Regions from separate parts of the Cytobacillus sp. FSL R5-0569 genome, predicted to be linked through region 3. Evidence: riboswitches for the same ligand, from Rfam matches in the RefSeq annotation. Region 3 holds a riboswitch; each other region holds the start of a gene.
The links. A riboswitch is a leader RNA that binds a small molecule or an ion and turns the genes downstream of it on or off. The one in region 3 is predicted to bind S-adenosylmethionine.
Positions count from the first base shown of each region.

Region 1: linked by a shared signal. The riboswitch ahead of MKX78_RS19825 (O-acetylhomoserine aminocarboxypropyltransferase/cysteine synthase family protein) and the one ahead of MKX78_RS01925 (O-acetylhomoserine aminocarboxypropyltransferase/cysteine synthase family protein) in region 3 are both predicted to bind S-adenosylmethionine.
Region 2: linked by a shared signal. The riboswitch ahead of MKX78_RS07780 (LLM class flavin-dependent oxidoreductase) and the one ahead of MKX78_RS01925 (O-acetylhomoserine aminocarboxypropyltransferase/cysteine synthase family protein) in region 3 are both predicted to bind S-adenosylmethionine.
Region 4: linked by a shared signal. The riboswitch ahead of MKX78_RS00700 (bifunctional homocysteine S-methyltransferase/methylenetetrahydrofolate reductase) and the one ahead of MKX78_RS01925 (O-acetylhomoserine aminocarboxypropyltransferase/cysteine synthase family protein) in region 3 are both predicted to bind S-adenosylmethionine.

Region 1 covers NZ_JBBOWW010000001.1:3,896,191-3,898,392, reverse strand. The annotation lists gene MKX78_RS19840 (toprim domain-containing protein) at 1-8, shown strand, start outside; gene MKX78_RS19835 (thioredoxin family protein) at 13-336, shown strand; gene MKX78_RS19830 (hypothetical protein) at 608-943, shown strand; SAM riboswitch class I at 1,032-1,137, shown strand; gene MKX78_RS19825 (O-acetylhomoserine aminocarboxypropyltransferase/cysteine synthase family protein) at 1,218-2,202, shown strand, end outside.
Region 2 covers NZ_JBBOWW010000001.1:1,498,389-1,500,590, forward strand. The annotation lists gene MKX78_RS07775 (fatty acid--CoA ligase family protein) at 1-462, shown strand, start outside; SAM riboswitch class I at 524-635, shown strand; gene MKX78_RS07780 (LLM class flavin-dependent oxidoreductase) at 794-2,191, shown strand.
Region 3 covers NZ_JBBOWW010000001.1:356,010-358,211, forward strand. The annotation lists gene MKX78_RS01920 (hypothetical protein) at 37-435, shown strand; SAM riboswitch class I at 523-614, shown strand; gene MKX78_RS01925 (O-acetylhomoserine aminocarboxypropyltransferase/cysteine synthase family protein) at 902-2,179, shown strand.
Region 4 covers NZ_JBBOWW010000001.1:141,406-143,607, forward strand. The annotation lists gene MKX78_RS00700 (bifunctional homocysteine S-methyltransferase/methylenetetrahydrofolate reductase) at 1-1,302, opposite strand, end outside; SAM riboswitch class I at 1,409-1,521, opposite strand; gene rpsJ (30S ribosomal protein S10) at 1,880-2,188, shown strand.

The DNA.
Region 1 (2,202 bases), 3.5 Mb from region 3:
AAGGATGATAACATGATTGACTGGTCAAACAATGACTTAAATGATTTGATCGCAAGGAAGCAATCCGGCTTATTTTATTTATTTACTCCTATGTGTGGGACATGTCAAGTTGCCGGGAAAATGCTAACAATTACTGAGCAACTGTTGCAGAACCTTCCTATAGGTAAAGCCGACCTGAATTTTTTGCCAGCAGTGGCAGAAAAGTATGAAATTGAAAGTGTACCGTGTTTACTTGTGTTTAAAAAAGGAGAGTTAGTTGATAAGCTTTATGCTTTCCATTCAGTACCTTATTTACTTGAACAAATTCAATCATATGAATTACAGTCTCAATTTTAAAACCACTTATTGTTTAGGAATAAGTGGTTTTCTTATGCTTTTAATCAAGGGGGGTTGCGTAAATGTTTAATTACACCCCTCACTCATTCTAGGAAGATGAATCGATGGGATATTTCTTTTTTCTGTCGATAAGTCTAGCTTTTGACATATTTCTCGGGAAATAGGTTGTGAACATTGTTGGAAATAAATGTTCTGTCAGTTAAAGTCGATAGTTAGGAGAAGGAAATCATTTCTTGGAACAGAATTATAGAATATAAGACGCGGGCTGGGGGTGGTTTCAATAGAGGAACTCATTTATCATTTTAATCAATCTTTAAGAGTAAATGATCATATTTTAATGATGTTAAAGGAACCTATAAGGATTCGAGTAGAATTAGAACAAAATCTAATGTATTTGACATTAGACCGTAAAAGGCTGCTAATTAAACATACTCGCCCATTGAAAAATTATCATATAAACATTCAAACTACTGCTGACCACTTTCATTCTTTGCTTCAAGGGCGTACGAGTCTAAAGAAACAAGTGGATGAAAAGCATATCATCCTTAAGTCGACTTTTAGACAATTATTAAAATTAGATGCCATTTTCGTATTAAATCAAAAATAATCATAAATACATCAAATGTCCTAAAAAAAGATTGACTTCCCAAAAAAAGGTTGTTATTCTATCCTTAGAATAATTAGAAAATTAAATATTCTTATCGAGAGTGGTGGAGGGACTGGCCCTATGAAACCCGGCAACCGGTTGTTTGATACACGGTGCTAATTCCAGCAGAGCATAAAAGCTCTGGTAGATAAGAAGAGATGATAAACCCTCTTCTTTGTGAAGAGGGTTTTTGGTCGTCTTTTCTTTCCAATTTAAAAAAGAGGAGAGATGTAAAATGGCAGAAAAAGAAAAGCAACTTCGATTTGAAACAATTGGTGTTCATGGTGGGCTAAAACCTGATCCAGTAACAGGGGCAAGAGCGGTCCCAATCTATCAAAATAATGCTTATCAATTCCAGAATACAGAGCATGCGCAAGACTTATTTGGCTTAAAAGAAACAGGATATATTTATTCTCGTATTCATAATCCAACGGTTACTGTGTTTGAGGAAAGAGTTGCATTGTTAGAAGGGGGAACAGGCGCATTAGCATTAGCAAGCGGGCAAGCAGCCATTTACTTAGCTCTTCTTAATATTGTTCAAGCGGGTGATGAAATTGTAGCTGCCTCTAATTTATATGGAGGTACATATAATTTATTTACAGTCACTTTACCAAAGTACGGCATCAACGTTAGGCTTATCGATATTAATAATGAAGAGGAACTACGAGCAGCAATCAATGAGAAGACACGAGCTGTATTTGCCGAAACCATTGGTAACCCGAGTTTACAAGTACTAGATATTGAAACAGTTTCAAATATCGCCCATGAACATGGTGTGCCGTTAGTGGTTGATAACACATTTGCAACTCCTTATCTATGTCGGCCGATTGAGCATGGCGCAGATATTGTTGTTCATTCTGCTACGAAATGGTTACTTGGGAATGGGACGACAATGGGGGGGATCATTGTTGACGGTGGTAAATTTGATTGGAACTCAGAGAAGTATCCAGGATTAAGTCAGCCGGATACAAGCTATAACGATATAGTATATAGTGAGGCACTGGGCCCTGTAGCATATATTACTAAAGCGAGAGTGCAGCTTCTAAGAGATTTAGGTCCAGCACTAAGTGCACAAAGCGCCTTCCAATTTACGTTAGGTTTAGAAACGTTAACGGTTCGAATGAAAGAACATATTGCTAATACGAAAAAAATTGTGCAATATTTAAATAATCATCCTGCTGTTAATTGGGTACTTTATCCGGGCGATGACAACCATCCTA
Region 2 (2,202 bases), 1.1 Mb from region 3:
CTTGTTGTGAAAGGCCCTAACGTTATGAAAGGATATTACAAAATGCCTGAAGAAACATCTGCCTGTTTAAAGGAAAATTGGTTATATACAGGTGACTTAGCTAAGAGGGACGAAGAAGGATACTTCTACATTGTTGACCGTAAGAAAGATATGATAATTGTTGGTGGCTATAATGTGTATCCAAGGGAAGTAGAAGAGGTTTTTTATGACCATCCTGACATTGTAGAAGCGGCTGTTTTAGGTGTACCTGATCAGAATACAGGAGAAAAAGTTTTAGCCTATATTGTACCTAAAACTGAAAATTTAACAGAGGCACATTTATTGACTTATTGTAAAGAAAAGTTAGCCAAATACAAAATTCCTTCCTCTATAGAATTTTTAGAAGAATTGCCGAAGAATACAACAGGAAAGATACTGCGACGTGCTCTTAAGAAAAAGGTACTAGAAAATCAGGAAGCATAAGTTAAAAAACATGTTGACAAAAGATTCTAAATATTTTAGAGTAACTATATCAATTAAATAACCACTATCTAGAGAGGTGGAGGGACTGGCCCTACGAAGCCTCGGCAACAGACTTAGCATTGCAAGTACTGTGCCAATTCCAGCAAGCTAGCATTTAGCTTGAAAGATAGGAAGAGAATGAAATATTTATGAGCGTACGTTACCTCTTCCTTTTTGGAAGAGGTTTTTTTATGGCTGATTGGACCACCAAAAGCGATAAACATTCTTAGCACAATTGATAAATACATTATTATGCTTCTTTTGTAGAAGTATTAGAGGAGGTAATGGCAGTATGAGTTATAAAAAACAAATGATATTGAATGCATTTGAAATGACAAGTGCAATGCACAATTCTCATGGGCTATGGAAGCATAAAGATTCCAAACGACATCGTGCCTATAAAGATATTAATTATTGGATGGAATTAGCCAAAACACTCGAGAAGGGAAAATTCGATGCTGTCTTTTTTGCGGATGTATTAGGTGTTTATGATACGTATAAAGAAAGTAAAGAACCTTCAATTAACGATGGATTACAGTTTCCTGTTAATGATGGGGCGTTTGTCATCCCTGCTATGGCAGCAGTGACAGAGCATCTGTCATTTGCATTAACGGTGAGTACAACATATGAGCCACCTTTTGGGCAGGCAAGACGGTTTTCCACATTAGATCATTTGACAAAAGGAAGAGTGGCATGGAATATCGTTACTTCTTATCTTCCTAATGCAGCAAGAAATTTTGGTTTCAAAGATATGATCAAACACGATAAGCGTTATGAAATTGCCGATGAATATATGGATGTCGTTTATAAACTGTGGGAATCAAGCTGGGAAGATGGAGCAGTGATAGAAGATACAGAACAAGGGGTATTAATCGACCGTAAGAAAATCCATGAAATTCACCATAAAGGAGAATATTTTGATGTCGAAGGACCGCATTTAACAGAACCGTCACAACAAAGAACACCTGTTTTATATCAAGCAGGGACTTCTCCTAAAGGACGTGCTTTTGCAGCAAAACATGCAGAATGTGTATTTGTAGGTGGGCCAACACCTGAAAGAGTAAGACATTATACAAAGGATATTCGAAAACAAGCGGAAGAATATGGCAGGAATCCGGAAGATATTAAAATATTCACTTTCCTAACAGTCATCGTAGGTAAGACAACTGAAGAAGCGGAAGAGAAATTTGCTGAATACAACCAATTATGGAGTGCAGATGCAGCGAAAGCACAGTTTGGGGGCGCAAGCGGTTATAATGTTGCGGAATTTACAAAGGATGAGTTAGATAACCCATTTGAATTTAAAGCTACAGAGCATGGGCATTATAAAGCTGCTTCATTAACGAAAGATGCGAAGAAAAAACTATCGATTAAAGAAGCGATTTCAAAATTAGAAGGATTAGATAGAGACAATATAATTGTCGGCAATCCATCAGAAGTAGCAGACCAAATTCAATATCAGTTTGAAGCCTCTGGTGTCGATGGTTTTAATTTAAATCATTTAGTAACGCCAGCAGATTTGGAAGATTTTATTGAGCTTGTTATTCCGATTCTACAAGAACGTGGTTTATATAAAAAGGAATACAAAAAGGGTACGTTAAGAGAAAAGCTTTTTACTCATGGCTCGCCCCTTTTACCGAGTGGTCATCCAGGAAGTAAATATCGTAAAGGTGAAAAGATAAATAATTAAAATAAGAGGTG
Region 3 (2,202 bases):
TAATTTTATATAAATAGTAAAGGTGGTGCTCTAATAGTGAACAGCAAGGATATGTCCAATCATGTATTTTTTGATATATTAGCAGAGAAAATTAAAAGAGATAGTCATGAAGAGTACAATCAATTTGTTAATTATGTAAACGTATTAGCTGAGGATAAAGGGTGGAAGGAATTACAAGAAGAGGTTGTTCATTTACAAGCTTTTCTTTCATATTTAGATGATAAGTTAGCTATCATCGATGATTATGAAGATATTATGAATATGAAAGCAACTTTGCTTGATATGATTGTTAACGATTTAAATGATACGTCTGTTTATCTTTTAGTGGAGGCTCTTATGTATAATAAAGAGCTGAATTATTTGCAATCCTTTGTATCTCCAGTTGAATATTGGGTGTCAGTAATAAAAGCAAAAGAAAGACTTTGTGCTGCATAAAAGATTTATTATAAAAAGCTGTTGACAGCGCCGGATGATAAGGTTATTCTGATTAATAATTAATAACTCTTAAAATTTAAAAAATTCAATTTATCAAGAGAGGTGGAGGGACTGGCCCTTTGAAGCCTCAGCAACCGACCAAAACTAGGTAACGGTGCTAATTCCAAGATAGATAAGTTGAGGATATGGCGATATATCGTGAGCCCCTCTTCTTTAGCAAGAGGGGCTTTATCTATGCCGATTAGACGACTAAAGGCGGCTTTCGATGGAAGAGTACAATCTCTTTTTATTGAAAGTGGTCTTTTTTCTGCTCTTGAAAAAAGGTGTTGGACATAAAAAATTGATGTTTCAAATTCAATTTATGAAAAAACAACCATTGTGCTGGCATACTCAAAAGCTCATCACTGATAGATGGTTCCGAGTCGAGTTTGTTTATTATAAGTGAAATGTGAGAGGAGAATGAAAAATGAATCATCACCAGTTTGATACAATAGCGCTTCATGGGGGGCAAGTGCCAGATCCTGTTACAAAGTCGAGAGCCGTACCAATATACATGACTTCATCCTATGTGTTTGAAGATACCGATCATGCAGCAAGCTTATTTCAGATGCAAGAGCCTGGCTTTATTTATTCAAGGAATGCAAATCCAACCAATGCAGTGTTTGAGGAGAGAATGGCACAGTTAGAAGGTGGCGTAGCCTCATTTGCTGTTTCATCTGGGCAAGCAGCGATTTCCATTGCCCTTTTAACACTTGCAAGAGCAGGCGATGAGATAGTTTCTACACAGGCTCTTTATGGTGGTACCTACCATTTATTTGCAGAAACGTTTAGTAAATTCGGTATCAATGTTCATTTTGTTGATGGGACGGACTTTACATCTTTAGAAGGAAAAATTAATAAAAGGACAAAGGCGATTTTCACAGAGACAATTGGCAACCCGAATATGGAGGTAGCACATTTAGAAAAGTTAAGTGAGATAGCGAAACGTCACGGCCTACCATTAGTAGTAGATAATACATTTACTACGCCATTTTTACTAAAACCACTTGCATTTGGCGCGGATATAGTCGTTCATTCAGCAACTAAATTTATTGGTGGACATGGTACGGCAATCGGTGGGGTGATTGTAGATGGAGGAAGATTCGAATGGAGTAACGAAAGATTTCCTTCCTTTAATGAGAAAAAGCCTGCTATTGGTAATCGCAGCTATGTTGAAATTTCTAGGGAAAAAGCTTTTATTCTTAAAGCAAGATTTGAACTTGGCCATGACTTAGGGGCAACGCTGTCTGCCTTCAATAGCTGGTTATTTATTCAAGGTCTGGAGTCATTAAGTGTCAGAGTAGAAAAGCAAGTCGCTAATGCACAAGTTTTGGCTAAACGGTTAGGAGAGTTACCTCATATTTCTTGGGTGAACTACCCTGGGTTAGAAAGCCATCCACAATATCATCTCGGGAAAAAGTATTTTCCGAGTGGGGCAGGTGCAATCTTTACATTTGGCATCAAAGGGGGAATCAGTACAGCTAAAAGGTTTATCAACTCACTAAAGCTGGTATCACATTTAGCAAATGTTGGTGACGCGAAAACGCTCATTATTCATCCAGCGAGTACAACACATGCTCGTCTTTCACCTGGACAACAAGCGGAGGCGGGTGTGAGTCCCGAAATGATCCGCCTTTCTGTTGGCTTAGAGGATCCTGTAGATGTGATGGCTGATATCACGCAAGCGTTAAAACAATGTACGTAGGTTTATTACGATTTGCATTATAA
Region 4 (2,202 bases), 210 kb from region 3:
AGATAAATCAAACACAGATGAAGCGCCTGGGAAATTACCAACTCTTGCCGGATCCCCTGTAATGGCTAAAATATCATGCAACCCCAATGTATGAAGACCCATGAGATGTGATTGTAAGCCGATTAAGTTTCGATCTCTACAGGAGAGGTGGACAAGTGGTCGAACGTTTGTATCCTTTTGGATGATGTGTGCTAGGGCTTCATTTGCGATTCGTGGTGTCGCAAGAGAGTTATCTGCGAGTGTGATTGCATCAACCCCAGCATCTTTTAAGGCTCTGGCACCTTCAAAAAATTTAGCAGTTGATAGCTTCTTAGGTGGGTCTAGTTCGACGATGATGGTGCGTTTTTCTTGTACAAGTGTCTCTAACGGGGTATTGGTGCGTTCGATTGTAATTCTCTCTATTTTAGGTTTCCTTTTATTTGTTACGTGTTTTTCAATAATTGGTACAGCATGCCTAACTTCGTCTGCAAATGCTTTAATATGGCCAGGTGTCGTTCCGCAGCAACCACCAAGCAGTCGAACACCTTGCTTAAGGAAGGACTTCGCTGATTTTCTAAAATAGTCTTCACTCTCCTTATATTGAATCGTACCATCGATATAGGCCGGTAGACTCGCGTTAGGATATGCAGAGAGAAACGCGTGCTGAGGTAATTCAACGGAGGAGAGTGTCTCTAACATATGATGTGGACCTAAACGGCAGTTTACCCCGACAACATCTGCCCCTTTAGCTTCTAACCTTTTTAAGGCGTCATTAATTAACGTCCCATTTTGTAATATAGCGATTTCTTGTAAAGACACTTGGGCAATTATAGGTATATCCGTTTCTTTCCGGGCAATAGAGAGAACCGTTTCTAATTCTTCTAAATCATAATATGTTTCAAGAAGGAGCCCATCTACGCCTTCTAACAATAAGCAGTATAGCTGTTCACGAAAGTTACGTTTAATTTCATCTAGAGGAATAGAGAGGGGGTTTAATCCTCGTACACCTCCAATTGTGCCAAGCACATATGCCTGGTGCTGTTGAATACTAGATCGTGCCAGTTTTACAGCCGCGCTATTAATCTCTTTGACTGAATCCTCTAGGCCATACCGTTTCAATTTTAAATAATTCGCAGCATAGGAATTTGTTTGAATTAAATCAGCACCTGCATGGAGATAGGCTTGATGAATGTGCTGAATTTGTTCCGGTGCTGAGAGGTTTAACTCTTCAAAACATGTATCCGTACCATAAGAATAAAGAAGTGTTCCTATCGCACCGTCAGCAATTAATACTTGGTTCTTCATTTTTTCAAGGAAGTTCAAAGGTCTCACTCCTTCAATTCATATTTTGTTGAATTCAATGGATGAGAAGCCAAAGAGAAAATAAAAAAGGCCCTCAAGAAGAAGGCCTATTATTATCATAGTCATCTTCTCATCTTTCAAGCGTATAGCTTGTAGGAATTAGCACCTTTTCAATAGTGTTCACTATTGATGGTTGCTGAGGTGTCATCGGGCCTATCCCTCAACCTCTCATGATAAGAAATAAAAAATATTTTATTGACTAAAATTTACATGAATGAGTCTATGTTTGTCAAATAAAAATTTAGAAAATTTAAAAATAAGTAATTAAATAAGTGCTTTTTTAGAAAATGATGTAAAGAGGAAGATATACTTGAAAACACTATTAACAGCAGTTATAATGTTAAAAGTGTGCAGAACAGAGAGAAACGCAATCAATAGTTGCATTTGTTATGTCTTTTCTGTATAATAGACAATGTTGGTCTTTGACTGCGATGAAGTGAAAGGTTGCTGACACACCCGGCCGCTTTGCCATGGCGAGTGTGTGGGAAATTTTCACGGAGAATGTCTATATGAAAATAGGCGAAAAGGAGGGAAAATAATGGCAAAACAAAAAATTCGTATTCGTTTAAAAGCTTATGATCACAGAATTCTTGATCAATCTGCTGAAAAAATCGTTGAAACTGCAAAACGCTCTGGTGCGGCTGTATCTGGTCCAATCCCATTGCCAACTGAAAAGTCAGTTTACACAATTCTTCGTGCGGTGCATAAATATAAAGATTCTCGTGAGCAATTCGAAATGCGTACACACAAACGTTTAATCGACATCATTAATCCAACACCACAAACAGTCGATTCATTAATGCGTTTAGACTTACCATCTGGTGTTGATATCGAAATTAAACTTTAATTAATACATTAAAA